DNA from 3 places in the Psychrobacillus sp. FSL W7-1493 genome. Region 1 is predicted to be linked to each of the others. Evidence: predicted binding sites of a transcription regulator. Region 1 holds the regulator's gene; each other region holds the start of a gene.
What was found. Region 1 encodes Rex, which represses fermentation and respiration genes when NADH is low (regulators of the CRP and FNR family bind a similar motif). Its sites were predicted from a motif close to TTGTGAAATATTTCACAA; they were not measured.

Region 1 (10,712 bases):
TGGTCTTAACAAGTGAAACTACCTCCCTAAAATAAGTTGAATTTAATATTTATTAGCACTCTCACACTTTGAGTGCTAACACACTTATAATAATAATTAAACTACGTAAAATTTGCAAGTCAGAACCTAAACTTTTTTTAAATTTTATTATCTTCTTTCTCCTCTTAGATCATGAGTATTTCACCTTGCCCTTGTGCGAAAGCAAGTCCCTTTTAAATACTAAAACTATCCAAGAATAAAATAGCTAACAAGCGATTTTATTTTAGTTTTCCATTACAATAAGGCTAGTACATATAATAATTACCCGCATGCTATTGCAATGGAAACTTTATAGAAGACGGAAAGGATATTTAGATGAAAAAACAACAAACAGCCTTATACATATTAATCACCTACTGTGTCATGCAGCTCTCCGGAATCATCTTTGCTTCTCTGCTATTTATGGCTTTTAAATACTATAACCTGGAAAATCCTATGTTACTGGCTAACGGCTGGTGGACTTTCATCGGAATGGGAACTGCAACAATCATCACTTTACTTATCATACGAAAAGACAAGAGCTTTATCCGACCTTTAAAGGGACAAGCTTCGAGCACACTTAAATCAGTTGCCTGGGGAGTATTGGGATTCATAATGGTTTTGTACGGCCAGGCCCTTGCTGCTAATATTGAGATCAAGTTTTTTGGAATCGAGCCCGGTTCTGAAAATACACAAGACTTCATGGAACTAGCTAGTTCGGTGCCCTTTGTTTTTTTCTCTATCGTATTCTTTGCCCCAATCTTAGAAGAGCTCATCTTCCGTCGTATCATTTTCGGAACATTATTACCTAAAACAAACTTCTTTGTAGCAGCACTTATAAGCTCACTGTCCTTTGCAGTCATCCATTTTGAGTTTACGCACATACTAATATATGCTGTGTCTGGTTTTATATTCGCATTCATTTATTATAAGACAAAACGAATCATTACTTCTATTATTGCCCATATGCTTTTAAATGGATTCGTAGTAATTGCACAACTATATAATGAAGAAATTATTAACTTCTTTGAAAGATTAGCAGAAATGTTGCAATAAGGAGGAATCATTATGACTTTTTCATTTACCAAATTTCCTACAATAGAAACGGAAAGACTTATTCTCCGAAAGGCAACCGAGCAAGACTCCGACGACATTCTAGAATTGTATGCCAATGAAAATGTTGTACAGCACATGCCACTCGATCCGTTTACTTCTATTGAAGATGCAAAAGGCGAGATTAGTTGGTACGAGAAAATATTTTTGGAGCAAACTGGTTTGCGTTGGGTAATAGAAAAGAAAGTAAACAAAAAAGTGATTGGTACGTGTGGTTACTTAAACTATGAGGTTGAACATAACCGGATAGAAATAGGATATGACCTCTCCCCTGAATCATGGGGAAAGGGAATTATGACGGAGACATTAAAGGCTATTATTCACTTTGCCTTTTTAGAGTTAAACGCAAACAAAATTGAAGCTCAAATTACGTCAGAAAACGATGCATCCCTTCACCTAGTAAGTAAGCTAGGCTTTCACAGAGATGGTGTTCTAAGGGAACATGAATTTGAAATGGGACGCTATATCGACCTTGTCATTTATTCCCTTCTTGCTAGAGAATATACGAATAAGCCTTCGACTAAATTATAGTCGAAGGCTTATTTCTTAGATATTTTTGTGGGAAAATACTTCGGTGGCTGAGGAACTGCCTCCTCGCATTTCCCCATTTGCCTGTCGGGGCAGTGACAGGCGCCTGCGCTTTTCTTGGTGTCTAGCTACTCCGCCTTGCCCCTCGGGGTCAAATGGGTAAAAGCTCCGGTGGCTGAGGAGCTGCCTCCTCGCATTTCCCCATTTGCCTGTCGGGGCAGACATAGGCGGTTTCGCTTTTCTTATATATCGTTTCGAATCATATAGATTAGTGTTTGAAGTTCTACGGAAAGGTCAATCGTATGTACGCGAATCTCATCCGGTGTGCTGATTGGAACAGGGGTGAAATTTAAAATCCCTTTTACATCTGATCCAACTAGGAGGTTGGCCACCTCTTGGGCAGAACGGCTTGGAAGAGTGAAAATGACTAATTCAATTCCGTATTCCTTCAGTTTTTCTAGCATCACACTGGAATGAAATACAGGGATATCACTGATAATTGTTCCTTCGAGTGGTGCCTTCGTATCAAATGCTACTACTATTCTAGTATTATGATTTTTTTGGAAATTATATTTTACAAAGGCTGTCCCTAAGCTACCAACACCTATCAATGCAACCTTCGCTGCTTCGTCTTGATCTAATGTTTTTCTGAAAAACTCTAGTAGATGGGGTACATCGTAGCCATAGCCTTTTTTACCTAATGCACCAAAATGAGAAAAGTCTCTCCGGATGGTTGCCGAGTCGATTTTCATCGCTTCACTTAGCTGTTGGGATGAAATACGTTTATGCTCTGCATTGTGAAAGCTTTGCAAAAATCTATAATATAAAGGAAGTCGTTTCATCGTCGCTTGAGGAATGCGAGGTACATCACGTTTCATAAGTATCCTCCTAATGTATAAGGCAAATTCATTTTTTCACGTTACCTTTCTTTCATTGTAAAGGGAGAACGTTGCAACGACAAGTCCTATCTATTACACTTAGGATAGAATTGAGGTGCAAATAATCGTGATCGTTTTACAAGTAAACCAAGTAACTAAATCCTTTAACGGGGAAGATATATTAACAAACGTAAAGCTAGAGGTTCAAGACCGTGACCGAGTTGCACTAGTCGGTCGTAACGGTGCTGGGAAATCTACCTTACTTAAAATAATTGCTGGAGAAATGTCCTATGATTCCGGTGACATTATCCTGCCAAAAAATATTAGACTAGGCTACTTAGAGCAGCATGCCGGTTTAGAATCCAAGCTGACCATTTGGGAGGAAATGAAATCCATCTTCAGTCATTTAATAGACTCCGAAAAAGAATTACGTTCATTAGAAGCCCAAATGGCTGACCCTGCTGTCTATGAGGATTCAGAAGCCTACGCTAAAGTAGCTGCTACATATGACGAGTTACAGCTTGCATTTAACGAGGCTGGTGGCTATCGCTTTGAATCTGACATCCGCTCTATCTTACATGGGATGCAGTTTTTCCCGGACGACTATGACAAGCCTGTACAAGCCTTATCTGGTGGACAAAAAACGCGCCTAGCTTTAGCTAAAATGCTATTAAGTAAGCCCGATTTACTCATACTCGATGAGCCTACAAACCATTTGGATATCCAAACACTCAGCTTCTTAGAAAACTATTTGAAAAACTATAGTGGAGCCATTTTAATCGTATCCCATGACCGGTACTTCCTAGATCAGGTAGTAAATCTAGTATACGAGGTTTCTCGCCATAATGTTACGAGATACGTTGGTAACTACAGTGCCTATCTAACGCAAAAGGCAAAAAATTATGAGCTGGATAAAAAGAAGTATGAGAAGCAACAAGAGGAAAAGGCAAAGCTAGAGGATTTTGTTAGCCGTAATCTCGCTCGTGCCTCCACAACCAAGATGGCGCAGTCTAGAAGAAAGGTAATCGAGAAGACAGACTGGATGGATGCACCTGATGGCGATGAAAAATCCGCTAACTTCGGTTTTACCATCGACCGCCCAAGTGGGAACGATGTACTGCGCTTAGAGGATGTTGCAGTTGGCTACTCCAATAAAACCGTCTCCTCTAACATCTCATTTTCTGTGTACAAGCAGGACCGGATAGCATTAGTAGGACCAAATGGTGTCGGTAAATCCACCTTGCTGAAAACAATTATGAAGCAGCTTCCAACTGCTGATGGTCATATTCAATACGGGACGAATGTCCAATTTGGTTACTATGACCAGGAACAGGCAGCTCTTTCCGGTAATAAAACTGTTTTGAAAGAGCTATGGGATGAATGGCCTCTCATGAATGAAAAGGATGTTCGCAATGTACTAGGTCGCTTCCTGTTCTCTGGAGACGATGTGCAAAAAACCGTCTCTACTCTATCCGGTGGGGAAAAGGCTAGACTTGCACTTGCCAAGCTTATGCTATTGAAATCAAATACGCTAGTTCTAGATGAGCCTACAAACCATTTAGATCTAGACAGTAAAGAAGTTTTAGAAAATGCGTTGCTTGATTTCCCTGGTACAATTATTTTCGTGTCTCATGACCGTTATTTTATTAACCGAATTGCAACGAAGGTAATTGAACTCTCCTCCAAAGAAGCCACACTATTTTTGGGTGACTATGACTATTATCTAGAGAAAAAGGAAGAGCTCGAAGAATTAGCAATGGAGAGCTCGATTTCACAAAATACAGTCGTACAAAAGATAAATACATCGACGATTGATAAAGAAGCGAAGAAAAAGGAAAGACAAATTCGACGTCAAATAGATGAGCTCGAGGAACAAATTCCTGCTATCGATTCAGAAATTGCTTTAATCGAGGAAAAGCTCTGTGATCCGGAAGTCTTCCAGGATCACGAGGCCGTCCAAAAATTACAGAGTGAGCTGGATACCTTAAAGGATAAGCAAGACACCATCTCCAACGAATGGCTAGAGCTACAGGAACAATTAGAAGACATTACAGGGTAAGCCGATTGACTCGGTTTACCTTTTTTTATATGGGGAAAAATATATAATGTCGAACTATTTATTTTCGGGCTTAACTAATCAATTTATAAAGAAAACAGTCAGATAAATGGGACAAGCCAACCAATTATTTAATTTATCGAGTCGGTTTATGGTTCAAAGTTGTCAGATCGTTCAAACAGGATATCCGTTACCTATGTTGTATTTTGTCGAACGATGGCATATATAGGTCAACCCCCTTTTTCCTTAAATTCTTTTTCCACATATTTATTAACATCAAAAGTACTGTCATATCAATCTATCAACAGGTTTATCCACATTGTCCACAGATTAAAAACTTAGTTTTCCACAAGTTGTGAGTATAAATAACCACAATATATTGAAAACACACAACTTACTAACAAGTTATCAACAAATTGTGCATAAGTACGAATGTTCTCTATTGACAACCGAAATAATACATGGTAAAAAATCCTCTTTTCTTGTCGAAGAAAAGAGGATTTCGTTTAGTTCCAGCTATTTAATTCTAACCCAGGACGACCGTTCATCGCTAAATCGCCTGTTTGCCCAGCTGAAAATTTAGAGCTACCGGCAGCGGCGATCATGGCTGCATTGTCCGTACATAATTTGATTGGAGGCACATAAAAAGGAATATTCTCTTTATGGAATGCTTCTTCCAATGAATTTCGCAGTCCTTTATTTGCTGCTACACCACCAGCAGCAATTACTTGTTTCACTTTAAACTCTCTAGCTGCTCGAAGAGTTTTAGTAGTGAGTACTTCTATTACGCTCTCTTGGAAGCCTGCGGCAAGATGGTTAGGATTGATTGCTTCCCCTCTTTGCTCCGCATTATGCTGATAATTGATGACTGCTGATTTTAAGCCACTAAAACTAAAATCATAAGAGCCTTCCTCTAGCCAAGCCCTTGGAAAAGGCACTGCTTGATCGCTCTCATTTGCTAGACGATCTATGTGTGGACCGCCAGGATAAGGGAGATTCAATACTCTAGCCACTTTGTCATAGGCTTCTCCGGCTGCATCATCGCGTGTTTCTCCGATTAGCTCAAACTGACCGTCTTCCTTCATCAACACTAGCTCGGTATGCCCTCCTGATACTACTAGAGCAAGTAACGGAAATTCCATCGGCTGAACCAACGCATTTGCATAAATATGTCCCGCGATATGATGGACTCCTACTAAAGGCAGACCATTTGCAAATGAGAATGCTTTTGCCGCGTTTATTCCTATCAATAGGGCACCTACTAGCCCAGGGCCTTCGGTTACTGCCACTGCATCTAAATCCTGAGGAGTCATGTCCGCTTGCTTTAAAGCCTCTTCTATAACAAGTGTGATTTGCTCCACATGATGACGAGAAGCCACCTCTGGAACTACTCCACCAAAGCGCTTGTGACTTTCTATTTGTGATGCTACGACATTGGAGATAATTTCTGTCCCATTTTTAACAATGGACGCTGCGGTTTCATCACAGCTCGTTTCTATTCCTAATATATATTGATCTTTTGTCATTTAAATTCCACCCACATTACAAGAGCATCCTCTTGTGTATCTGTATAATAGTTTTTACGAATGCCTCCGTCCTGGAAGCCAAGCTTGTAATATAAATTTTTGGCAATCGTATTGGATACGCGCACCTCTAACGTCATGAGGACTCCTTTTTGTGACTTTACAATACGTATTGCCTCGCGCATTAAGCCTTCCCCAATTCGATGGCCTCGCATACGTTCTGCAACTGCCACATTCGTGATATGACTTTCATCCATGACAATCCACATTCCACAATAGCCGACAATATCCTTTTCCTCTGTCTCCGCTACTAAATAGTAGGAATATAGATTAGTCGTCATTTCATGCTCGAATGCCTCTCTAGTCCATGGATGTGCGAATGCCTCTTCTTCTATTAAAAGCACCTGGTCTATGTCTTCTAGTGTCATTTTGCGATAAGTAATCGTTTTAGTTTCCATTTTTCTTCTGCTCTTTCATCCAATTTGCTTCTGCCTCTGTTATTCGCAAATATTCTGGAACCGTAGTATGTACGTCTACCGACTCCATATTTTGCGCAATTTCTATTAGGACTGCAGCACTTGGTAACGAAAATGATGCGCCTGCCTGATTGGCTTTATCGCCAAGCTCCTCTTTTATTTGGTTCCAATGAAGAGCTACATCCATTCCTACAAATAAAACCTGGTGCCCCATATCATCTAGGGTAGCTAGCAAATCTGCCATAGACATATGAGATTCCTTCACTAATTTTCCGTCCGTATAAATTCCCGCAAATACATTTCCACGTCGAGCATCCATAATGGAACACACCGTTCCTTGGAAATATGGTGCGTTCCCTGCAAGCACCTGCAAACTTGAAACCGAGTAAATTGGAATATTTAACGTCCAAGCGAGCGTCTTTCCGATTGTCACACCGATTCGCACTCCCGTATAAGAGCCTGGCCCTTTTGCTACCGCAATCGCATCTAGCTCGTTAGGCTGGATATTAGCTTTTTTCATAAGCTCCTCTATTGCTGGCATCGTTCCAATGGAATGAGTTACCTTCACAGAGGACTTATATTCTGCAAGCACCTGCCCGTCCTTTACGACTGCTACCGCAAGCGGTGTATGAGATGTATCTATTCCTAACCAAATCATTCAAAAAGCTCCTCACATAATTGTTCATATCTCTTTCCAAAAGGCTCAAACGTAAATCGACGCTTATCATTCTCCAGTCGATGAATCTGTATTGCCAATCGTTCAGGCGGCAAATCCTCCTGTATTAAATGAGCCCACTCAATAATGCTTACTGCATCACCGTAAAAAAGTTCGTCCCAGCCCAGATCCTCATCGCTATCCGCTAAACGGTAAACATCCAAATGGTTTAAAGGTAGCCTACCCTCATATTGCTTCAATATTGTAAACGTTGGGCTGTTCACGTTTCTTGTGATTCCAAGACCCTTCGCCACACTTTTCGTAAATGTTGTCTTCCCTGCTCCCAAATCTCCCTCTAATGTAAGGACATCTGCAGGCTGTAATAACTCAGCTAGCTGTCGGGCCAATACTTCCGTTTCCAGCTCCGAATCAATCAATCGCTCATACATCATCGTTCGCTTTCCTTTCAAGTACAAATCTATTTGACTCTATTATAAAGAATAACCGCTCATAATGTAACTCTAGGACATTTATATGTACAGAACTCTTTGAATGAAGAACAGCTCTAAGATAGAGCTGAATGCTCCGATTACGACAATCAAAGCCTAGATTACTACAATCAACCGGTAGTTTGCGACAATCAACCGCTCGGCTACCCTGAACACCCCTTTTTACTACAATGCTGGCCAAGTTTACTACAATCAACCTCTAGATTACTACAATCCTCACATAGTTTACGACAATCAATCGCAGACTCGTCCACATCTCCTATCCTATCCCTTACCAGCTTGCGAATCCCTACTCCAACACACAAAAGGACCGACTCACCTATGTGAGACGGCCCTGAGATAAATGTTATTGCAATAGTCGAAGCACTTTTTGTACTTCTTGCTCACCAGCATGCTCCCAGCGATTTTTGTCGGAAATGTTGCCGTCCTGGTCTATCGGAGATTGAAACTGATCAAATCCTGTCGTGGTTAGCAACGAATTTTCATCCTTATCTAATCCAACATTAACGACATGTTTTATTAAATAAGGAGATTGGAATTTAATATGCGCCTCATAATCATCAAGCTCTCCTTGAGTCACCGTAAAAGGGATTCGAAGATAGATGGTTTCTCCTTCCTCGCGGCAAAGGATAGAATCAAAGCTACCTTTATGGTAATCCCAGTTTCCTCCAATTGTATAACCTAAACTCGAAATACGGTCCTGTAAATCTCCAAAAAATGCTGTCTTACCTTCTAATTCTGTGTTTAACTGAAGCATTGCTATCACTCCTTCATTGGATACTCATGTATAGAGTTTCCCAATGCCAGTAATAACATACGTTATTTTTCTTTTTCAAAAAACAAGCCGATTACCTTTTCCAATAAACCCTTTTTCGGATGATTCAAGTTTATATCCATAAGTTTTTGAGCGATTAAATCGGTCAGCATGTTATAGCCTGCTTCCCCAAAATGAAGACCATCGTCCTTTTCGCCAACTAGTAGCTCTTTGTAATCTTCTCTTGAATACATAGCAGTAAAAAAATCTATGTAGTGACTACCTGTCTCTTCAGCTACCTCTCTTACAACGGTTGTATATTGTAGCAAGGACTCGTTAGAGCGATTCTCCTGCAAAGATTCGTCTACTGGAGGCGGTGAAATAAGAATAGTCTTACTTGGACCAATGACCTTCGCAAAGGTCGTTATATTACGCTTGAATAATTCTAAGTCTACTAAACGATATGTGGCAGAATCATTCGAACCAAAAAGAACTGTGACATAGTCAGGTTTTTTAGCAATTACATCCGCAGCAAAACGTTCAATCGCCTGTTCAGTTGTATTGCCCGAGACTCCGGCGTTGATAAAATTATAGTTCAGTAATTTCTGAGATAGCTTATACGTAAGCGCCGGACTTGGATTTCCTTCCTTTCTAGCGGTGATACTATCACCAAAGCAAACAACAGTTGTCATTTTTATCAAGCCTCCATTCTATTATTTTTTTCTCGCTTTAAGTTTATATTCACAAAAAAGTGGCTATACAAACATATGAGACGGCTATGGAGGAACATCATGAACAAGAAAAGAGTCACATGGGTAGACGTAACAAAGGGTTTTTTAATGATCCTCGTTGTTATAGGACATTACCCAGGAGAACTAGATTTCCCTCTATCAAAGTATATTTACTGGTTTCATATGCCAGCATTTTTTCTATTGAGTGGAATCTTCTTCAAAGAAATCAAAGAAGATACATCATCTAATAAAACAGTAAAGAAAAGATTTTTACAACTAATGGTACCTTATCTATTTTTCCTTTTAACGATCACAGGTATTCGATATGGTATGGAAATATCCCAAGGAAATCATGATTTTTCTTGGTATTTAAATGATTTGTGGAAATTATTCATTGCCGGTAGATTCGTACGAGGTGCTTACGGAGTTTTCTGGTTTGTCACTACTCTATTCTTTACTTATCTATTATTTATGTGGATGACAAAATATTTAAGCAAAGTACAACAAATAAGTCTCCTTGCGTTTTGCTATATTGCAGCGCATCTTCAAAGTATTTTTGCTAGAGAAGTAATCAGTGAATCAGCAGTAGAATCAGCACAATCTATCCCAATGGTATGGAATTTAGATGTCGTATTGATGGCAGTAGTATACTTTTCTTTAGGCTACTACGGTAAATCACTGTGGATGAATGTGACCAAGCCTTGGCTATTCAGCGCAGGAGCGTTAGCTTTTGGAATGATTCTACTAGATCAAAATGGATTGATAAATTACAAACTAAGCATGAAATTTCTTCGTTATGATCATATGCTATTAGATTTAATCATCCCGATTTCCTTTATCATTGTAATCGTAGGCTTCTTCCAAAGAATTACTAAAATTCTTTCACTGGAATGGCTTCGAAAAATTGAAAATCATTCCATAGCTATTATGTACTTACATATTTTTACGGACATGATTTTGAACGATTACTTTGAATATGGGGTTGTCGGTTACACTATATTATGTACAGTTATTCCAATCATTGTTTCTATTATCATTCAAAACGTTATCCCATATGGTAAATTTTTGCTCGGAGATATCCGCGCGAAAAGACCAATGCAGATAGAGATTTAAAAACCGCCAAATGGCGGTTTTTTAATGTTTAAACAAGTATTACATAAATAAAATAGAACATTAGTTCGTAAATATGTTATAATAGAAAGTGCAATTGCATACCAGGTTGGGCGGCGGTCACTTCTTTCAAAGGGGTGATGCCAATGACAATTTACGAATCGATCAATTTGTTAATGCAGCTAAGTGCTGTCTTCCTAACAGCTTTTTCTATCGTAGTGACATTGATTATTTTCTTCATAAAAAAGAAATAACCGTCCCCTGGCAAAGGTTTGACGGTTATTTCTGACCTAGGACCAACCGCTCTTTCTGCGGCTGCATATTGTAGGACTGGATATTGCAGTATCCAGTCCTTTAACTT
Region 2 (10,712 bases), 150 kb from region 1:
ATAGTTTTTTAATGTTTTTACAACACGTACCTCTGCTTTTTCATCAGGAAGACCCCCGTGGATAAACAGTGGGTAGCCATCGACCTTTGCTACTCCTGACCCATCATGTGTCAAATCCTCTATATAAACTGTTAACTGATCATTCTTATTTACTGGTGTGTTCACGTTAAATCTCCGTTCTTGTGTAATGGATATTATTATATCAAATAAAGGCGTCCAATAGTATTAGCTAGCTTATTTTCATTTTCCTGCTTATTTTAGCCACAAAAAAAAGTAAGGAATCTCCCTTACTCGTTTATTTTTAATATTAATGAATCTTCTATGACGGACCACTGCTTGTTAGGTAATATTCTTTTATTTAATCGAGCTACAAACTGTTCTGCCTCTTCATAATCATAAAATACTTTTACCAATTGGCTATTTGAGTTTTTCAAGACTTCTGTAACACCATTCGTGTTACGTGCAATCACAAACATGGTCAACTCCAAGTTATGTCTTTAACAATTATTATTGTTATAAAAACATTATCTCATATATTGGTAATTATGTATACATTTTTTGGAAAATTTTAAAAATTTATTTTATCTAAATGTGAGTTTTTCTAATTTATTTTTCTAATAATTGACCTTTCACAATTCCATTGAGCTGACTCCAATTCTTTATTTCATATGTAGGTAGTATAGCTGTTGTGTTTTCCTTTTGGTTTGGATTAAACCAGCATGTATCTATTCCAAATTGGCTTCCCCCCTGTATATCAGAAGTCAGAGAATCACCAACCATCAATACTTTAGACTTTTCTGTTATTCCTAATTTCTTAAATGTATATTCAAATATAGAAGGCTGTGGCTTTTGATAACCAGCTTCTTCTGAAGTGATGATAGCTTCAAACACATCCTTCAATGGTGAACCTTTGATCCTAGCATGCTGGGCAATTTGAAATCCATTGGTTAATATAGCTAAACGACAGCCAGCCAGACTAGCCAGCATTTCCTCCACCCCAGAGATTAAGTGAATTTCTCTCCCTAGATTTTCTATGTACTTATGACTTACTGCTTCAAGATCTAACTTTAGATTATGTTCTAAAAATAAACGTTTGAATCTCTCTATTTTAAGTAGCTCTAGTGTTGTGGTACCCTTTTCTAATTCATCCCATAAGACCTTACTAATTGCCTTATAGCTGCCTAAGTAATCGTGCAGACCGTTTGGCAGTCCATATTCTAAAAATAAGTGATGGAAGGCATTTCTCTCGGTCATTCCAAAATCGAATAGAGTATCATCCAAATCGAACAATATTACGTCATATTTCATTTATCTCTCCACTCCTCTATATCTATTTTAGCATTTAGCTTTGGTATTAGTCTGCATGAAAAAGGACCTCTCCACCTGAGGTCCTGGACAATTATTCATCTCTTACTGGTCCATCCATGGTAGATACCCAGAAGGCTATAATAATGGAGCCGATCAGTACGATGAAGGGAGCATAAAATATTAGGAATTCCATCATAACGTTCATTCCTCCTAAGCATGATTTTTCTTTTTCCCTTTTACATAGTCTTTATTGAACAGGAATAGCTTTAGTAACAGATATAAGGATGGAATTAGTAAGGCCAATCCTAGTATAAAGGCAATGATTAAGGAGATGGCCATAGCCTCGTTTGTAAAACTATCGTTTATAGTCAAATATGGATAAAGTAAATAAGGTAAATGGGAGAAGCCATATGCAAAAAAGGCGATTAAAAATTGTCCTGCCAAAAGTCCAAAGGCTAGACCATACTTGCTCTTTTTCCAAAGTAACCAAACGGTACCTAAAAACATGAGAAAGGATAAACCAAATGCCCACCAAATATTGAGCATATTATTATAATGCTCCACATTGTGTGAACGTAATTCTACAATTATGCCACCTGCAGTTATAATCGTTGGAAATGACCAAATCAGTGCATACTTTCTCATCAAATGAGTAGCTTTTGCATCCCCAGCCTTATTAGCATACCAAGTTAAGAAAACTGCAGAAATATATAAAACAGATGTCAGACTTAAAGCGACTATGGCCCAGGTTAAAGGACTTTTGAACAAGGTATCATAATTTAAACTTGGAGAGCCGTTGACCAGATCAACGAAACCGCCTTCAGAAATAGTCAGTACGATTGATAAGGAAGCAGGTAGTAACAATCCAGATAAACCATACATAAAGGAATATCCTTTATGGCCCCTTGATCCATACGTTTCAAACGCATAATAGGAGCCTCGAATTCCAAGCAGTATTAATGCTATGCCTACTGGCACGAGAAGAGTAGTTCCATAATAGAAGGCTGTCTTAGGAAAAAAGCCAATAATTCCTACGAAGAAAAATACAAGAAATACATTTGTGACCTCCCAAACAGGTGACAAATAACGCTGAATAATATTACTCAATATATGTTGCTTACCAGTTATCAAGCTATACGCATTAAAGAAGCCAGCACCAAAGTCAATGGAGCCTACCACTACATAACCAAATAGAAAAGTCCATAAAACGGTGAGACCTATAATCTCTAAACTCATGTAATGTCACCGCCTTTGTCCGATTTTCTATCCTCTATTTCCTGTTCAACAGGATTTCTTCGGAACATCCGAGTAAGTACTACAACACTTCCAACTCCAAGAACTAAGTAAAGGCCTGCAAACAGAACTAACATAAAATCTACCTGCCCACTTGTCGTTGCTGCATCCTCCACCCTCATGATTCCTCTTAATATCCATGGCTGTCTTCCTACTTCAGCTAGCCACCAGCCTGCCTCAATTGCAATTACGGCAGCAGGGCCACTTAAAAATAAGAGCCATAGAAATAATTTAGAATTAACGAAGGTCCATTTTAAACGTTTACCTAACCAATAGAATGCTGCTAATGCAGCAAGACCCATGCCGATTGCTACCATGATATTAAAGAGATAATGGATATAAAGAGGAGGCCTTTCATCTTCTGGAAACTGATCGAGCCCAATAACCTCTGCAGTTGGATTAGAATACGCTAGTATGCTCAAAGCATACGGAATCTTAATCGCATATTTCACTTCTCCATCGTCTAATATTCCAAACAAAATGAGAGAGGCGTTTTCCTGCGTTTCAAAATGCCATTCAGCAGCTGCTAGTTTTTCTGGCTGATACTCTGCTAAATATTTTCCGGAAAAGTCTCCTATAATAGCTGTGGCAATCGAAAAGATCAATCCTAGCTTAACGGTTAAGTATAAAGCTTTTTTATGATAAACATGGTTAGACCCCTTTAACAAACGAAATGCAGCAATAGATGCCAATACAAATGCAGATGTCATATACGCCGTTACAACAACATGTGCTACCTTTGTTGGCATAGCAGGGTTAAACATCGCTATCAGCGGATTAATATTGACCAACTCTCCATTTACCATATCAAAGCCCTGTGGAGAATTCATAAACGCATTCACAATCGTAATAAACACGGCAGAAAAGGAAGCACCGACTGCAACGGGAATAAGTAACAACAAATGCTTTTTCTGATTCTCAAAACGATCCCATGTATACAGATAAATGCCTAAAAAAATAGCTTCAAAGAAAAATGCAAAAGTTTCCATAAACAATGGTAGGGCAATTATATTACCAGCTAGCTCCATAAAGTTTGGCCACAATAAGGAAAGCTGCATCCCGATTGCAGTTCCCGTAACAACTCCTACTGCGACCGTAATCACAAATCCTCTAGCCCAACGCCTAGCGAGTAATATGTAATGTTCGTCATTCTTTTTTATACCTACCCACTGAGCAATCATAATCATCAGTGGAACTCCAACACCGATTGTCGCATAAATAATATGAAAAGATAAGGTTAACTCAGTTAAGACACGACTATAGAAAACTGAATCAGCATTTCCCATACTTGACTCTCCTCACCCTCCAAAAATTCTTCCAGCAATAGATAGTATCATAATACCTGCCACTACAAAGGCGAGCCACATTAAGTATCTCTCTTGTCTCTTATACACTAACCATTCCTCCTTTATGATGCCCAGATATATTATTAAATTATTCCCAATATTATTGGATTCATAACCTTTTAGAGAAGAAAGTCAAAAAATAAAAATCCTTTTGCAATAATTAAGAAAATAATGAAGTCTAATATTCATTTCAATAAGAGAAGATCGAATTCATAACAAGTGCTGATTAGTCTTCTAAAACTTCTAAATGCATAAGGTTATTAGAATCACTTTGTAATTCAGATGTACTCCACCCTAATTGGATAACATCACCTTTGTTACGAGCGAAATATTTATATTCCACTTGTGGTTCAGTATCAAATATTACTCCTATGTGATATGGATTTGAGGATTCATAGCCGTCCTCACGGTGAGGCACCGTCCTATATTCCCAAGTTTCCACAGGGTACCGCTCTTCCAAATAGTTCTGTATATAACCTACTTTTTTTTCTATTTGCATATCAATCCAATACGGACGAACAAAATAAAAGATAACGAAGGACACCAAAAACAAAAGAGCCAGTCCCTGAATAATTTTTCTCCATTTTCCTTTCAAAATAAAAGAAATTAATAGAGTAACTAGTAAAGTTCCGCAAACTATCACTAATTCAAGTAATTCTACTGGATGCATAATTATCCCCCTTTTTAAATCCATTGCTTACGTTTGTTCAATAAGAAAAAGGCTTTACTCCTTTTTGAAGTAAAGCATCTGTTCATATCAGTTTTGGCGTTCAATTTCTATTTGTTCTATTTGGTCTAAAATCCAAGGATGATTACCTTTTTTCGAATAAGTTGTAAAATATTCTTTACCTTCCTCAATTAGATGCCAAGCCATCTCTTCATCTACAACAATTTTAAAAGCATGTTCCTCTGTGTCATTATTGGGGTCATAAGCTTTTACCCAGTATTCCTTATAATCGTCTGAGTGACCTTTTTCTATAACTTTCAAAAAAGAAGATGTCGATGAATATGGTCCTCCACAAGATGTTAGTATCAATAATACAAATAAGAGTATATAAATCAGATTTTTTGTCATTGTCCCTCCCCCAATTATTGTTCCCTAATGTACTGTTCTCTGTACAATCTAATACTTCCTTCTTAAACTGGCTTTTTTAGCTAACCTATAGCATAACTGTAAATAGAAAAACGTGAAATCGGCAACTAGATTTCACGTTTTTACCACTTTTAAAGCTAGCTTATGGAGATGGCAACTCTCCTAGGAGACCATCCCCTCCGTAAGCATCTCAGGATTGAAGAGGATATGGAGAAGTGCTCCTGAAAAAGCGTACGCTTTAACAAAGAACACTATAGATAATTAGAATAGAAGCCCCAAAAACTTCACAAGATCGTAAAATTTTCGAGGCCTTATTAGGTTGAGGAGAGTTTTGTCAAAACCTCTTCATTTTATGGTCTATCTTGCTCACGGATCTCATCGATTGGAACAAAGACATCTATATGTCTATATAGGTTTTGGAATATGGCAGGAATAGTTCCTCCATACTCTCCATCCAAATTTAAGAGAACCTTATCTTCAGAGGTCACTTTAATATGCTGGGCTTTTTTATAAATGACATGAGGATCTTCTAAATGTTCTCCACGAAGAGCTAAACTGGCAAGTCTTATAAACTCAGCAATATTTACTTTCTTTAAGATAAGCAACGAAAAGTTTCCATCATTAATACTTGAGTTTGGAGCAAGCTTTTCGAAGCCACCTACGGAGTTGGTAAGGCCCACAAGGAACATCATCGCTTCATCTTCAAATACTTCCCCGTCATATTCAATTCGAACCTTCGTGGCATTTATCGATGGAAGCATTTCAATTCCTTTTAAGTAATAGGCTAGTTGTCCAAGCATTGTCTTTAATTTACTAGGAACTTCATAAGTAAGCTCTGTAATTCTTCCGCCGCCAGCAATGTTAATAAAATAACGGTCGTTTACTTTACCAACGTCCACTGGAATAGTATCACCCTGTAAGATAATATCTACTGCGCGTTTAATATCCCGAGGTATATGAACTGCTCGAGCAAAATCATTTGTCGTTCCCATTGGAATGAGACCAATCTTCGGGCGATTTTCAAATTCACTTACACCAGCAACAACCTCGTTCAGTGTTCCGTCTCCCCCAGCAGCAATAATTATATCAAAATTATTTTCTACCGCTTTTTTTGCTGCACTAATTGCATCTCCTTCACCAGTCGTTGCATGGCAGGACGTCTCATATCCAGCTATTTCTAAAGCTTCCAAAACTTCTGGAAGATGTTTCTTAAATAATTCTCTCCCTGAGGTAGGATTGTAGATAATTCTTGCACGCTTCATACGGATTTCCTTTCTACTTTACAATTTCTTCATTATAAAGACTCTATTTCCTCACAAAAAGTTCCTAACATATGAAAGAGCCGACTAAAGCCGACTCCCTAAAATATGCGGTTCGCTTATTTTTGAAGAATTGGCAGCCAGCTACTGCGGATTTCTTCGTAAACTGCCAAGTGAAACTCTTTGTTTGCTATAAATTCCTGTGTCATTTGCTCATAAAATTTCTTTTGGATGTCTTCGAATGCCGAATCTTCCTTATCAGGAAACTTGGCTCTTCCTTCCATCACAAATTTTTGGACCATTTCAGCACGAGGACCCCATTTAGAAATTACTTCTCCGTCCTGACTTAGCAATAAATAAACTGGAATGGAACGCCCTCCATTTGTTAAATACTGGTCCATCAGTTCTAGGTTCTCATCGCGGTAGACAGTGCGAATGTCCAAATTTCCAGCTTCTGCGATCTTTCGTACGATAGCATTATTCATCATGGCATCACCACACCAGTCTTCCGTAATAACTAATATATGCGGCTTTTCTGCTTTTAATATCTCAATGAATTCATCATCCGCTGGCACTTGAAATTGGTCGTATATACGAAAGGATTCCTCTTTTTTGGTAGTCATATCATTCATATACTGCTCTAAGGTTTTAGCTTCTTCAAAATATTGTTGTTCAGTTTTCAATGAAAAATCCCCCTTTTTCCTTAAGTATACTTTCTTTAGCCACTTGTTTCAAACAAGTTGTTGACAGGCGACCTGTTCAGGATTAAAGTAGTTATTATTTTACATCCAATAAAAGGAAGTGTCCCAATGGAGAAAAAGCTCTCTTTTTCACCGCCTGTTGTGATTGCAAGCAGCTTTGCCACCTTAATCTTTCTAGGAACAGTTTTGATGAAGCTTCCTTTTGCTACGACAACTCCGATTTCCTGGGTAGATGCATTCTTTCTAGTTACATCAGCTACCACGGTTACAGGTCTCAGTGTTTTTGATCCTGGTAGCACTCTAACAATGTTTGGAGAAATTGTATTACTAGTCTTAATTCAATGTGGTGGTATTGGGTTAATGACGTTTGCAGTAGCTATACTTATTCTTCTTCGCAAAAAAATTGGTTTGCAGCACCGTATTTATTTGCAGGAATCTTTTAATCAGCCTTCCATTGGAGGTATCGTCAAGCTAGCTAAGCATATTCTCTTATTTGTTCTTCTTACAGAGAGTATAGCTATTGTCTTCTTAACACTCCACTGGATACCAAGATTCGGCTTAGGAGATGCATTATATTATAGTTTGTTTCACGTAATTTCTGCCTTTAATAATGCAGGCTTCTCTTTGTTTCCGGACAATTTAATGAGCTTCACTAGTGATCCTCTAGTTATATTGATTATTACTAGTCTAATAATCATTGGAGGAATTGGATTTGTCGTAGTAATAGATATCTCTCGCAAAAATAAATTTCGTGCATGGTCACTTCATACCAAGCTTATGGTTGTGGGCACATTAATTATAAATGCAATTGCTACACTTATTCTTTTAATCTTAGAATTTAATAATAATGATACAATTGGCAAAATGGGAATCTTCGAGAAGATGATGACCTCCTACTTTAATGCAGTAACTCCAAGGACGGCAGGCTTTAATATGATCGATTATGGCCAAATGGAGGACCCATCTCTATTATTCACAATGCTTCTCATGTTTATCGGTGCAGGTAGTGCCTCTACGGCTTCTGGCATAAAGCTTACTACCTTTATTGTCATCATAGCAGCAACGTTTGCATTTTTCCGTCAGCAGGAGGACCCAGTGCTATTTAAAAGATCCATCTCACGAGAAATAATTATCAGGTCTCTCGTTATTAGCACAGTTAGCTTAGCAACCGTTTTTATATTTGCTTTTGCTTTAACTATAACAGAGCAGCTTCCTCTGCTCCCTTTGCTATTTGAGGTGTTTTCCGCATTCGGAACTGTTGGTATCTCAATGGGCATCACTTCTCAGCTTTCAGAGTTTGGCAAGGTATTCATTTGTGTGCTGATGTTCTTAGGCAGAATTGGACCGCTCACGTTATTTTTCATCTTAACTAAACCTAAAAAGGTTAAATATAAATATCCAAATGACCAAGTGTTTACCGGTTAAGGATAGAAACACCCCTGCACTAGCCTGTCTGCAGGGGTGTTTTTTTATAATCGGTCGGTTTTATGTAATAATCGGTCGGTTCTGGCTAAAAATCGGTCGGTTATGCACGATAATCGGTCGGTCCAAGTCCATGCCGCCCTCACTAGCTGAAACATTTTTTCTTAGTCCCGTTCTTAAAGGTAATGATTTCATTTATTCTTGTATGTATGGTGTCATTTTTATATAAGATTGCACTGCCGTCTGGTAGGGCATAGATTGTTCTATCCTTGGAAAGAGTCAGCAGCTCCTCATCTGATTCTGGACGATAGTGAACTTCTACACTAAAATCGACTAACCCTAATCCCTGCAAAATAATTGTGTCGGGGTAGTCCTCATCCTTTGTTAATATGCAGTCTGTGCAAAAAGCTAATGCACCTGCGCTATAGCCAATCATTAAGCCTGGAAAACTATTAATCGCAGCAGTCAGCTCTTTATCCAAAATAACCTGAAGTAAACGCTCAGGTTGTCCTCCTATAATATAAAGAACATCATACTCTTCAATCATATTAATCATGTCTTCTTTTGATAGCTTTTCATGCAACAAACCAAGCGTCACGTTAGGAATGCGTGTAAACGCCTGTTGCAGGCTTTCCATCCAACTCTCATATCTAGATTCATCGGTTGCAAAGGGCACTACCAGCACTTTCGTATTCGGACTTATTTTACACTCTAATTCTTCAAAAACATCATCAAGCTCACCCTTTAACACATGTCCCCCACCGATAAAACAAAGCTCCATAATAATCCCCCTTTTCATATATCTCATCATAGCATCTATAAAATTAAATGTAATTACAACTTTGCTAGATGAATAGCTTGGTTGATTTGATATTTCTTATTGGATCTAACTATTCTTAGCCTTATTGATATTGTTATTTTGCTGTAGAATGTAATTACTAAATGGTTATTTGGAGCGAAGGTGGCGACTCCTGGCTGAGGGCGTCCACCCGTAAAGCTCCGGTTTAATGGAAAACAACAATTGACACTAAAAAAAGCTCCTAAATTTTACTATTCGTAAAATTTTAGGAGCCTTTTATTTTAGTGGGAGGTTTTGTCCCAGTCATCTTCTTTTTATCGTTTCACGATTTCTTCGTTTAGGATTTTGTTAACAAGAGGTGGATTCGCTTGACCTTTTGTTGCTTTCATAATTTGTCCTACTAGGAAGCCGATAGCACGATCTTTACCATTTTTAAAGTCTTCAATTGATTGTGGGTTAGCATCTAAAGTAGCAGTTACGATTTCACGTAAAGCGCCTTCGTCTGAAATTTGTACTAAGCCTTTAGCTTTTACTACTTCAGCAGCATCTCCGCCGTTATCCGCAAGCTCTTTAAATACTTTCTTCGCGATTTTAGAAGAAATTGTACCATCTGATATTAGCTTAATCATGCCAGCAAGATTAGAAGGAGAAAGCTTGATATCCTTCAATTCTTTTTGATCTGCATTTAGATAAGCAGATACCTCACCCATTAACCAGTTAGATGCTAGCTTAGCATCTGCACCAAGGGCGATAGTTTCCTCGAAGAAATCAGACATTTCTTTTGTTAAAGTAAGTACCATTGCATCATATGCAGGTAAGCCTAGCTCCTCGATATAACGAACTTTACGTGCATCTGGAAGCTCAGGAATTTCAGAGCGAACTCGTTCTCTCCACGCATCATCAATGACAATTTGCACTAAGTCTGGCTCTGGGAAGTAACGGTAATCATCCGCTCCTTCTTTAACACGCATTAATAGTGTTTTACCAGTTGACTCATCATAGCGACGAGTTTCTTGTGGAATAACCCCACCTGATAGTAGAACCTCTGCCTGACGAATTTGCTCATGCTCAAGACCACGACGAACAAAGTTGAAGGAGTTTAAGTTTTTAAGCTCTGTTTTCGTACCGAATTTTTCTTGACCATATGGACGTAAGGAAATGTTCGCATCACAACGAAGGGAACCTTCCTCCATTTTACAGTCAGAAACTCCTGTATATTGGATAATTGATTTAACCTTTTCAAGATAAGCATAAGCTTCCTCAGGAGTGCGGATGTCTGGCTCTGATACGATTTCAATCAAAGGAGTACCTTGACGGTTGAAGTCAACAAGAGAGTATCCATTGCTTGTATGTGTAAGCTTTCCTGCATCTTCTTCCAAGTGAAGACGAGTAATACCAATACGTTTCTTTTCTCCGCCCACTTCAATTTCTACCCAACCATTTTCACCGATTGGCTTGTCAAATTGAGAGATTTGGTAAGCCTTTGGATTA
Region 3 (10,712 bases), 1.6 Mb from region 1:
GATGAAAATACGGGTCAAGCTGAATATTCCGTGCTTACTGCTTATACTCTATTTGGTATTCCATATGCTGAAGTAATTGCTACTGAAGAAAGCACCTATATTAATAAGAAGTATCTTTTTGTACGTTAAATATGAGTAGTTAAAGTTAAAAATGCAATAAAAAAACCGTGAAATCGGCAACTTGATTTCACGGTTTTTTAAGACATTTCTTCATTTTAGTTGTTTGCAGACCCCCCAGAAAGCGTCCGCTGTATCGGAAAACAACTCCAGGTGATTAGAATAGAATCCTCGAAACCTTACCAGGTAGTAAAATTTTTAAGGTTTATAATTGGCAGCCTAGCCTCATGTTTATTTTTATATTAGTTATGTAGATGTTTCTATTTCGTTCTCGCGAATCCAGTCACTATAGCTACCAACATATAATTTAACATCTTCATATCCAGCCTCTTTTAAGCTTGCATATAATGGAGCTGCAGTTACCCCACTTCCGCAGTACGCGATAACTGGCTTCTTTTTGTTCGTTAGATCACTTAACTTTGCAGTTAATGAGTCTTTGTCTAAAAAAGTACTACCCTGCTTTAATTGTTCCCAGTCATAATTAATTGCTGTGGGGATATGACCAGCTACCGGATCAATTGGCTCTATCTCGCCTCTGAATCGAGCAGCTGCACGTGCATCAATTAACTGACCTTCCTTGTTCCCTTTTACAACCTCACGGACATCGTCCATATTTAACAATATATTATCATTCCAACTAGGAACTACTTTCGTATTGTCGTAATAGGTTATTTTCTTAGTAATGGGAAGTGCTTGCTTTATTTCTTCAAAACCCTGACGTAAAACTTTAACATTCTTAAAGCCTGCCCACTCTAGTAAAAAATATGCTCTTAAAGAAAAAGGTACTGCTCCTTGATCGTATATAACTATTTGGTCATCCAATGATAGTCCTGCGCTCTGTATGAGTTCTGTCATTTTCTCTTTCGAAATCATTGGATGTCTACCATGAACATCCTCCATATTAGAAAGATCTTTTTCTAAGTCCCAGTAAACCGCACCTTCTACATGCCCATCTTGAAACAAATCAAATCCAGCCTTAGAATCAGCTAGGTTAAAGCGTGTATCGATAAACCTTGTAGTATTAGCATCAATATCAGTTAGATCGATAAAAACCTTAGTCACTAAGCATTACCTCCACCCTGAATTTTTTGATAAATATCTTTCCAGCGCTTCAACGTCTCTTCTTGCTCCAACAGTTTTCGCTCAGCAGCAAGCTGTTGTAATGATTCGTTCAGCCATTTTATACGAGCTCGCTCTATTTCTTGCTCAGCATAATGGATGAGCCATTCAACCAGTCTTTGTTTCTCTTGTTCGATATAGGCTGTTGCTTCTACTTTTGTTTCCTCAGATAGAGTATCCCTTAACTTTTCTTTTTCATTTTTCTCGAAGAAGGACTTAGCATTTTTAAAGTATGATTTTACGTGACTATATTTATCTTTGTCTTGGAAAGGACCTACAAACTCTAATAATTCATAGTCCTCACTTTCATGAGGGCTAAAAGTTAAGCTTCCATTCCAATCCTTTAAGATTCTCATTTCTTCCTTATCCAGCTGGGTTATTTGTCTCTGGATAAATTGAAGAACTCGGAAGTTGGTTACACGTAACTCCTGCTCCAAATCAAAACGAATCATTTGAAGAATATCTTTTAGAGCGATGTCTAAAGCAACGGAAGCGCTGTGATTAGAAAACAGGGAAGGATTATAAGCTTCCTTGAAAAATTCATTAAAGCGATAATACACACGTTGTAAAACATAAAAAAGTAGTGACTCTAATTCTTGCGTCGTATCCTTTGTTAAGGATATAGCGTTGTACTGTGTGTATCGTTCTCTTATTTTTTCTTCTTGATTAGTAAGCTCCGTCAGTCTTTCTTCTTTTCGAGCTAGATTAGCCTCGGTTTGTTGGATGAGAGATAACAATTTATTTTTCTGGCGATTCGATTCCTCTTCTAAAGCAATGACAGCAATTTGCTTAAGATCCTGCTCTAAGAATTGATGGAATGATTTTTCAAACTGCTCCATACCTTTATGCAGCTGCATCTTATTTTCTTTTTCTTGCAAAGCTTGAAGACTAGAGACACCAAACACTCGAGGGAAACGAATACCAAAACGCTGTAGCTCGTCCTTGACATATTGCTTTACTAAATCTGCCTCTTCCTCATTGCTTGCAAGGTCAATTGCATTCACTACAAAGAACATCTTGTCTAGCTCAAAAGAGTCCTTCACACGGCCAAGCTGGATTAAGAATTCTCTATCTGCTTTAGCAAAAGCATGGTTAAAGTACGTCACAAATAATACTGCATCTGCATTTCTGATATAGTCGAAAGCGACACCTGTGTGTCTAGCATTTATGGAGTCTGCTCCCGGAGTATCAACTAAAGTTACTCCTAATCTTGTTAACTCACAATCAAAATAGAAATCAATAAAATCTACGAAGCAGCTTTTAGATTCCTGCGCGACAAAAAGAGAAAATTCCTTTTCATCTACATTTAAAACTTCTCCCAGCTTGTCCTTTACAGCCGGGTATCCGATATAAAATGCGTTAATAAAGGATTTATGAACTTCCTCAGTAGAGGTCTCTTTTACTGCAGCTGGAGCTTTTTCGAAGGCTTCTTCTAAAGAAATAATAGTTATACCTAATTGTTCAAAGGCAAACTTAACATCCTCCAAAAGCTGCTCTTTCGTTTTCAAGCTAACATCAGCCGTATTATGCAAATGATTTTCAGTTACGGGATGTATTTTATTTATGGTTGCCGTAGTAGGGTTTGGTGATACAGGCAACACATTAGCTCCCATCAGCGCATTGGAAAAACTTGATTTTCCGGCACTAAAAGCTCCAAAAAGCGCAATGGTGAATTGCTGGTTTTCTACCCGCATTGCTTTCTTCTTAATAACGGAAGCAGCTTCCTGAAAGTCAGGTAGCTCTTTTAAGATCTCTCCAATTTTATTAGCACGGTGAATCATTTCATCAAATGCTAATATAGGAGCTTCCTCAGATTTCTCCTCTTCAGCAGCGACAGCATTAACTGCCTCTACTTCCTCTTCAGTTGTCTCTACATATTCCACAATAGATCGTTCGAACAATTGACGTTCCTCGTTCCACTCACTTAAAAGATTGATACTATCTTTTCGAATTTGAAGAGTAGGAGCTATTAATAACTTGTTAAGATCCTCTACCCTTTTCTCTATTTCCGACACTTTTAAAATAGCTTCTTGTTTTTCTCTTAAAGTATCAGTTTTCTTATTAAACTGCTCGTCTTCAGTAGAAGAATGCTCTTCAATGTATTGAATATTCTCTTCTTTCCAAGCTTCCGTTTCTTTTACAAAGTATCGGCTAACTGCATCGTTTACACGATTTGCGTAATTTAATATCGCATCACCTGTTGTACTAGCCCCATTATGCATCGTATCTACGATGATTTCGGCTGGCAAAGAAAATGACATATTATTTATTTCACTTGTCTTACTGTCATTTAATAAACCAACATCTTTTAGCATCCGCTTCATTAAGTTTTTAATATGTGCCGTAATATGAGTGGAAACAATTGTCTCTAGTAGCTCAATTGTCTCTTTTAACCTATTATTTCTTTCTTGTTCCGTCTTTTTCTTACTCGAGAAGAAGCCAACTTTGAAGTTATCCTGCCTGCTTTCCGCATAACTCTTTAGCTTCTCCCGAATTTCATACGTCATTATCGAGGCATTGCTTAAGATTTCTTTTCTATTAGATTCAAATACCTTTTTCCAAGCGTCGCTTTCTTGAAGCTTTTTTTGTTTTTCTGAGACTTCAAACTGATCTAAGATTTCTTCGACATTAATCCAATCTTCCTCAGTTAATAAATAACTTAGCTCATGCTGTAGACCTTTTTTTTCCTCTTCTAAAAATGCCAGATGCTCATCTTTTAGTTTATCTAATGTAGCTGTAGCTGATAGCAAAAAAAGTTCTTCTTTATGAAGGATGGAATCATTTACAATTTGTTTTACTTGCTCAAAGTCATTATGTAGCATCTCTTTGTTTTTTAAAGAGGTATAGTAAATATCTTTTGGTACAACATTCCAAGCGGTAAAAGCTGATGACACAGAATCTTTATAAGCAGTAAAAGACAACTCTTCTTCTCGGTGCTTATCAATCTGGTTAACGATTAAGTATATGTTTTCGTTGTAATGCAGCAATTGTTTCGTAAATTGAAAGTTCAATTCAGATTGTACATGGTTATAGTCCATCACATAAAAAACGATGTCTGCAAGATGGAGAGCCGACTCCGTAGACACTCGGTGAGCGTCATCTGTAGAATCAACACCGGGCGTATCCATAACGGTAATACCTTTCGGAAGCCCAGATGTTTTATGACCAATTTCTATTTGAGAAACCTTACTACCATCCTTTGAATATTTTTTTACATGCTGTATATCATATTCTCCTGAGAATTTAACAGGAGACTGATCAACAAAGTGGACAATCGCATAATTTTCATCTGCTTTATTTACAGTTACAATATTAGCCGACGTAGGAATGGGACTAGTCGGTAGCAGTTGTTCATTTACGAGCGCATTAATCATACTAGATTTACCTGCTGAGAAGTGACCAGCAAAAGCAATGGTAAATGTTTGTTTTTCTAATTTATCTGCAAATAGCTTTGACTTGGCATATCTTTCATTATCCTTGTTTTGCTTAAAGATAGCTGCAAGTAAAGCATTTTTTTGTTTAATATTCTGTAGTTCCTCTAATTGATCCATTTGAAATTTTTCCCCTTTTTATCTAATAAACAATATGTATATCATATCAGAAAATATAAAAAAAGATGACTTTATTGTCATAAAGTCATCACAGAAATTATTATTATTTTGATTGAGGTGTTATTGAACTTAATATATGTTTTGTGACTACGCTATAAATAACAACTGTTGAGCCAATTAAAATATATAACATGACTATCTCCCTCTCAACTGAACTTGATATTCATTCTCATTTAAATAATAACATAACAATTCACAAATGACTATAAAATATATTCTTTTTGACTAGATATTATGCTAAAATTGATTCAACTTTACTACTTGGAGGAAAAAGATGACTCTTTCTAGAAACATACAAACTATATTGAATGGGACGATTCAATCTATAAAAGCAGTCATCCCTTTAAACCTTAGTTACAAACCACCTACTCTCTTGTCTCAACCATATGAGGTAGTGGAAATGGCTGTACTGATCGGTATTGTAGGCGATATGAAAGCAAGAATTATAATAGATGCATCCTCTCATTATTTTTCTTCTGTTGGTGCCTCTATGTTTGGTATGCCTTTAGAGGGAGAAATGCTTGAATCTTTTACAGGCGAACTAGGAAACATGATTGCAGGTAATTTATGTACGGTTGTTGCACAACAAGGATTAGAAATAGATATAACCCCTCCTACTGTAATTGTAGGACAAAGTAAGTTATATGGTTTCCAACAGGCTTTCTTTCTACCCGTAGAAGTGACTGACATAGGTCCCATGGCTATCATCTTAACGATTGATGAGGATTAATAGTGCTATACATAATTTTTATATTTTTATAAACAAAGAGGCTGGGGCAAAATCCTCCTTATAAGTTAAAAGTCCTAAAATTTTACAAATCGTAAAATTTTTAGGGCTTTTTTCATTGCATCATAGCAGTTGTTCTCGCTAAAGCGAGTAGAGACTGTAGTCTTTCCAATAATTATTCCCTAGAAATCGCTGTCATGGCCCATAGGCCCATGATATATGTGTTTCCCTCATTATCAAATTTTCTAAAACATAAAAGCTTTGTTAAAGTTATTGGTTGATTTTGACTAGCAATTCTTTTTTATAGTGCCTGTAAACATAAACAAAGGAACTTTCAAATGGCTATTAAAAACATAAATAGATAATGAAATTGGGGTTGTTGACAGTTTTTAGCTTTGTTTATGCGAGTAAATTTTTTTAATGCTTTATCGATGCTAAAGCTGTTTTAATTCAGAGAGTAGAATTGATTTTTCGCACCAGCCGGACGCTTTCCGCGGGGTGAGCGATAAGCCATCACCCATCGCTTGCGCGCGTGGTTGTGATGTCTTATCTGTCTCACTCATCCCGCTGGAGCATTCCTGTATGATTACTTTACAGGCTCTTGAAAAAAAAAGAACCCTCTTATATGATGCTAGAGTAACAACAACCAATTGAATACTCAAAACATATATAGGAGGGCCTCTTATGAATAATAGTACGAATCATAAAATTAATCAAGTGAGTGAAAAGACGTTGGTCATTGGGATCGATATCGCCAAGCGCAAACATTACGCATGTGCTGTAGACGACCGTGGACGAGTATTGCATAAGTCATTCCCTATCAGACAGTCGGCAGAAGGATTTACGACCTTCTATGAACAGCTACTCGCATTAAAAAACAAACACGAGAAATCAGAAATCCTTGTTGGGTTCGAACCAACGGGACACTACTGGATGAACCTAGCGGCCCATTTAACAGCGCATGGCATCCGCTATGTGCTTGTGAATCCTAGTCACGTGAAGAAATCCAAAGAATTGGATGACAATCTACAGACAAAGAACGATGTGAAGGATGCGATGGTCATCGCCAAGCTAATCCGCGATGGGCGGTTCAGCTTCCCACGCATTTTAGAAGGCATCGAAGCGGAACTGCGCAATGGTGCATCCCATCGCGCCTCGCTTCAGAAAGAGCTTGGCATCATTACCAATCGAATCATTCGATGGACAGATCGGTTCTTCCCAGAATTCCAACATGTCTTTAAAGACATCGGGAAAACCGCCCTGGCAGTGCTGGAGAAAACACCATTACCAGAGGACCTTCGAGAAAAAGAAGTGGCGGAGCTACTCCCTTTCTACAAAGAGGTTGCTGGGTTAAAGTGTGTCTCTTCTCCCAAAATAGTTAAACTCAAGGAAGCCGCTGAAATCTCGATCGGGTTGACCGAAGGCCTGGAGATGGCTCGATTTGAGATTCATACCTTGGTTATGCAATATAGACTCGTTCAACAACAGTATGAATTACTGGCAGAACGGTTACAAGAAATCGCTCAGAATATGCCCGATTATCTCTTTTTGGTATCTATCGAGGGGGTCGGCCCCAATACAGCCGTCGAGCTGTTATCAGAGGTAGGGCCGTTCACTAACTTTCATAGTCCACGCCAAATTATCAAACTAGCGGGACTGACATTACGGGAGAACTCCTCGGGTGAACAAAAGGGACAAAAGAAGATTTCTAAACGAGGACGCAGAAAATTGCGTGCAGCCCTCTTCCGAGCCATCTTGCCTATGATTCGTTACAATCCTGCCTTTAAGGCACTGTATCATTATTATATTGAACGCCCAGTAAACCCTTTAAGAAAGAAAGAAGCCATGGTGGTCTTATGTGGCAAACTATTAAAAATCGCACATGGCCTCTGTACGAAGAAACAGATGTTTCAGTCAGAACGCATGATACAAGACCTGACTGTTCTTCAAACGGCAGCGTGAACCATTTCATTAGTTGTTTAACTTAGTTGGATGACATAGAGAGCTGGCACAACCGCGACATTCGACTTCAAGTCCCTGCTGGAGCATAGCCGGCCTCTGCCTTATGACTAGACCGAACGAAGGAATGTATGCGTGCGACGCAAAGAGATATGGGAGGGTACGTCATCATAAGTTCTGCAGAGAAACAGAGTGCATCCAAGAATAGTATATTTATGGAATTTTTAACCAAGATTTTTAGCGGAGCACAGCCTTCGTTTCCAATATTTTTAATAAGTGGTTTAATAAGGGTGCAAAAGATCAGTTAGACGAGTTAAAAAAATTTTTTTCACTTTAAAATACGTAATGAAACCATTGGTACGACTACATTTTAAGAGGGAGTCGCCGTCTGGCGCTCCAATCAATAAATGGAATTTACTTTGCATCATAAAATCAACCCTACTCTTTAACAAAGCCAACATAAAAGTACGTTGATCCTTCTATACACTTCAATTACCCCGATAAAAAATAACGTAAATCATAACTTTTATCACATTCCCTATTTGTTTTTCTGTTACTTTCAAATTATTTCACAGTATCTTCACATATAACCTTTGTATGTGTGATAAATATCACATCAACTTTGTTTTTTTAAATTTATGATGTACCTATAGAAAAAGAAGGAAAGTTTTGGAGGTGTAAGACAAATGTCCAAAAAACAAAATAAAGAACCAGAACTAAAAGGGACGCTCATTTCAGTTAGCGTTGTCGGTTTATTTATATTAGTCACTTGGTTTTTTGCATTCTATTTATTTATTGACAGATTTTAAACTAATGGAGGTTAAAGGTTATGCATATTCACAAGTATGAAAAATGGTGGATAACATTTGGAGTTAGTTCACTAGTTTTATTTTTAATAATAGTTGGTTTTAGCGCCTTCCACTATGGTTCACATCCACCAAGTGCAAAAGTATATATTGATCCTGAGCGAGTAGACGAGATTGCTCCATTCAATAACCCAGGAGTTCACAAAGTAGAAGGTAAAGAATGGGATTATGAGATAGTAGTAGTTGCATCCGCATTCTTTTATAACCCACAAGAATTTGAAGTTCCACTAGGTTCTACGGTTAAATTTATAGCAACAACGAAAGACGTTATACATGGCTTTCAGATAGTAGATACAAATATTAATATGATGCTTGAACCAGGTTACGTTTCAGAATATGTAACAACTGTAGATAAAGCTGGAGAGTATTTAGTTTTATGTAACGAATATTGCGGTGTAGGACACACGTCTATGACATCGAAGTTAAAGGTGGTTGAGTAACATGGCAACAATAACAGAAAAAGCCCAAAGCTTTGTGAAAGTTGACCGTCGTGATGGCAAGCTTGCAATGGCTCATATTCATGTAGCTTTTATTGCACTATTAATAGGAGGACTTTGCGGACTCTTACAAACCCTTGTACGTTCTGGGCAATTCACCCTTCCTTGGGGTATAGGTTACTATCAATTATTAACTGTTCATGGTGTTTTATTAGGACTTATTTTAACTACTTACTTTATATTTGGTTTTCAAATTGCTGCTGTTAGCCGTACTTCCGGCACATTAACAGATAAACAGAGAACACTAGGTTGGATTGGTTTTTGGACAATGACAACCGGCACTACTGCTGCTGCAGTAATGGTTTTATTAAACGAAGCATCTGTGTTGTATACTTTTTATGCACCACTTCAAGCGCATTGGATTTTCTATGTTGGGATGGCATTAGTTGTAGTAGGCTCATGGATTGGCGGAGCTGGCTTGATCATGAAATATATGGAATGGCGTAAAGCAAATCCAAAGCAACCTAGCCCATTATTAACTTTTATGGTTATTGTAAATTTAACTATGTGGATTATTTGTTCACTTGGTGTAGCAGTTGAGGTAGTATTCCAATTAATCCCCTGGTCTTTAGGCTGGGTAGATAAAATCGATGTTTTACTCTCTCGTACACTTTTCTGGTATTTCGGTCACCCATTAGTATACTTCTGGTTATTACCAGCGTATATGGTTTGGTATGTGATCATCCCGAAAATTATTGGAGGTAAAATTTATTCGGACGCACTAGCAAGATTATCCTTTATGCTTTTCTTAATCTTCTCTATCCCAGTTGGATTCCATCATCAATTGACAGAGCCAGGTATTGATTCATTTTGGAAGTACTTGCAAGTTGTTTTAACAATGATGGTAGTTATACCTTCCCTTCTGACTGCTTTCTCTATGTTTGCTTCATTTGAGATTCGTGGAAGACAGCTTGGAGGAAAAGGCGTATTTGGCTGGTTTAAAAAGCTACCTTGGAAGGATGCGCGATTCCTAGTACCATTTATCGGAATGGCTGCCTTCATCCCTGCTGGGGCTGGTGGTATTATCAATGCATCTAACCAAATGAACCAAGTAGTACATAATACTATCTGGGTTACAGGTCATTTCCATCTTACTTTAGCAACAACTGTCGTTTTAACATTCTTTGGAGCAGCCTATTGGTTAATCCCCCACCTTACTGGTAGAGTGTTGACTAAACAAATGAATAAGCTAGCTATTATACAAGGTATTGTTTGGGCAGTAGGTATGTCCATTATGTCTGGAGCAATGCATATTGCTGGATTATTGGGAGCCCCCCGCCGATCAGATTTCTCAACCTATGGTGAATCTGCCCAGGCAGCCGAGTGGGTTCCCTACCAAATCGCACAAGCAGTTGGCGGTACAATTTTATTCATCGGTATCATCTTAGTCTTATATATAGTAGCTCAATTAGTATGGTTTGCTCCTAAAGGTGATACAGAATTTCCAATTGGAGAAGTATCCGAAAATGCAGAAAAAACACCGATGGCACTCGAAAACTGGAAAATATGGTTAACGATTTGTATTTTCTTAATTTTATTTGCTTATACGGTTCCGGTGTTTGATATGATTCAAAATGCTCCTCCAGGTTCAAAAGGTTATAAATTCTGGTAACTATAATTCTTTTAAGTATATACGAAGGAAGAGAGACTGTTCATATAAACAGTCTCTCTTTTTGTTTTTATAATCTTGCACTTGTTGATCGTCTCGTCGTTTACAAACTTTAGCAGTTTCTATGTATGGACAAGGCGTTAGAGGGACTACCCGTAAAAGCCAAATTTCTGACTTTTAGAGCACTCCCTTTTAAAAATGTATATA

Region 2: a site for Rex is predicted at 4,028-4,045, ahead of MKX96_RS03850 (cytochrome ubiquinol oxidase subunit I). Genes of this name have one in related genera too.
Region 3: a site for Rex is predicted at 8,133-8,150, ahead of MKX96_RS11320 (cytochrome c oxidase subunit 2A). Genes of this name have one in related genera too.

The regions. Positions count from the first base shown of each region.
Region 1 covers NZ_JBBOSB010000001.1:627,947-638,658, reverse strand. Annotated here, with positions in the region: gene groES (co-chaperone GroES) at 1-12, opposite strand, end outside; gene MKX96_RS03250 (CPBP family intramembrane glutamic endopeptidase) at 355-1,074, shown strand; gene MKX96_RS03245 (GNAT family N-acetyltransferase) at 1,087-1,662, shown strand; gene MKX96_RS03240 (redox-sensing transcriptional repressor Rex) at 1,902-2,537, opposite strand; gene MKX96_RS03235 (ABC-F family ATP-binding cassette domain-containing protein) at 2,665-4,596, shown strand; gene tsaD (tRNA (adenosine(37)-N6)-threonylcarbamoyltransferase complex transferase subunit TsaD) at 5,100-6,119, opposite strand; gene rimI (ribosomal protein S18-alanine N-acetyltransferase) at 6,116-6,574, opposite strand; gene tsaB (tRNA (adenosine(37)-N6)-threonylcarbamoyltransferase complex dimerization subunit type 1 TsaB) at 6,564-7,250, opposite strand; gene tsaE (tRNA (adenosine(37)-N6)-threonylcarbamoyltransferase complex ATPase subunit type 1 TsaE) at 7,247-7,699, opposite strand; gene MKX96_RS03210 (YugN family protein) at 8,103-8,513, opposite strand; gene MKX96_RS03205 (GDSL-type esterase/lipase family protein) at 8,576-9,202, opposite strand; gene MKX96_RS03200 (acyltransferase family protein) at 9,302-10,354, shown strand.
Region 2 covers NZ_JBBOSB010000001.1:777,044-787,755, reverse strand. Annotated here, with positions in the region: gene rlmD (23S rRNA (uracil(1939)-C(5))-methyltransferase RlmD) at 1-165, opposite strand, end outside; gene MKX96_RS03865 (hypothetical protein) at 288-470, opposite strand; gene MKX96_RS03860 (YjjG family noncanonical pyrimidine nucleotidase) at 607-1,308, opposite strand; gene cydS (cytochrome bd oxidase small subunit CydS) at 1,400-1,504, opposite strand; gene MKX96_RS03855 (cytochrome d ubiquinol oxidase subunit II) at 1,519-2,544, opposite strand; gene MKX96_RS03850 (cytochrome ubiquinol oxidase subunit I) at 2,541-3,887, opposite strand; gene MKX96_RS03845 (hypothetical protein) at 4,174-4,617, opposite strand; gene MKX96_RS03840 (hypothetical protein) at 4,705-5,022, opposite strand; gene MKX96_RS03835 (diacylglycerol kinase) at 5,391-6,302, opposite strand; gene MKX96_RS03830 (thioredoxin family protein) at 6,419-6,982, opposite strand; gene MKX96_RS03825 (TrkH family potassium uptake protein) at 7,109-8,425, shown strand; gene MKX96_RS03820 (Type 1 glutamine amidotransferase-like domain-containing protein) at 8,568-9,203, opposite strand; gene gatB (Asp-tRNA(Asn)/Glu-tRNA(Gln) amidotransferase subunit GatB) at 9,536-10,712, opposite strand, start outside.
Region 3 covers NZ_JBBOSB010000001.1:2,229,933-2,240,644, forward strand. Annotated here, with positions in the region: gene MKX96_RS11295 (hypothetical protein) at 1-129, shown strand, start outside; gene MKX96_RS11300 (sulfurtransferase) at 364-1,179, opposite strand; gene MKX96_RS11305 (dynamin family protein) at 1,179-4,787, opposite strand; gene MKX96_RS11310 (chemotaxis protein CheX) at 5,122-5,577, shown strand; gene MKX96_RS11315 (IS110 family transposase) at 6,259-7,536, shown strand; gene MKX96_RS11320 (cytochrome c oxidase subunit 2A) at 8,220-8,342, shown strand; gene MKX96_RS11325 (cytochrome B5) at 8,363-8,839, shown strand; gene MKX96_RS11330 (b(o/a)3-type cytochrome-c oxidase subunit 1) at 8,841-10,508, shown strand.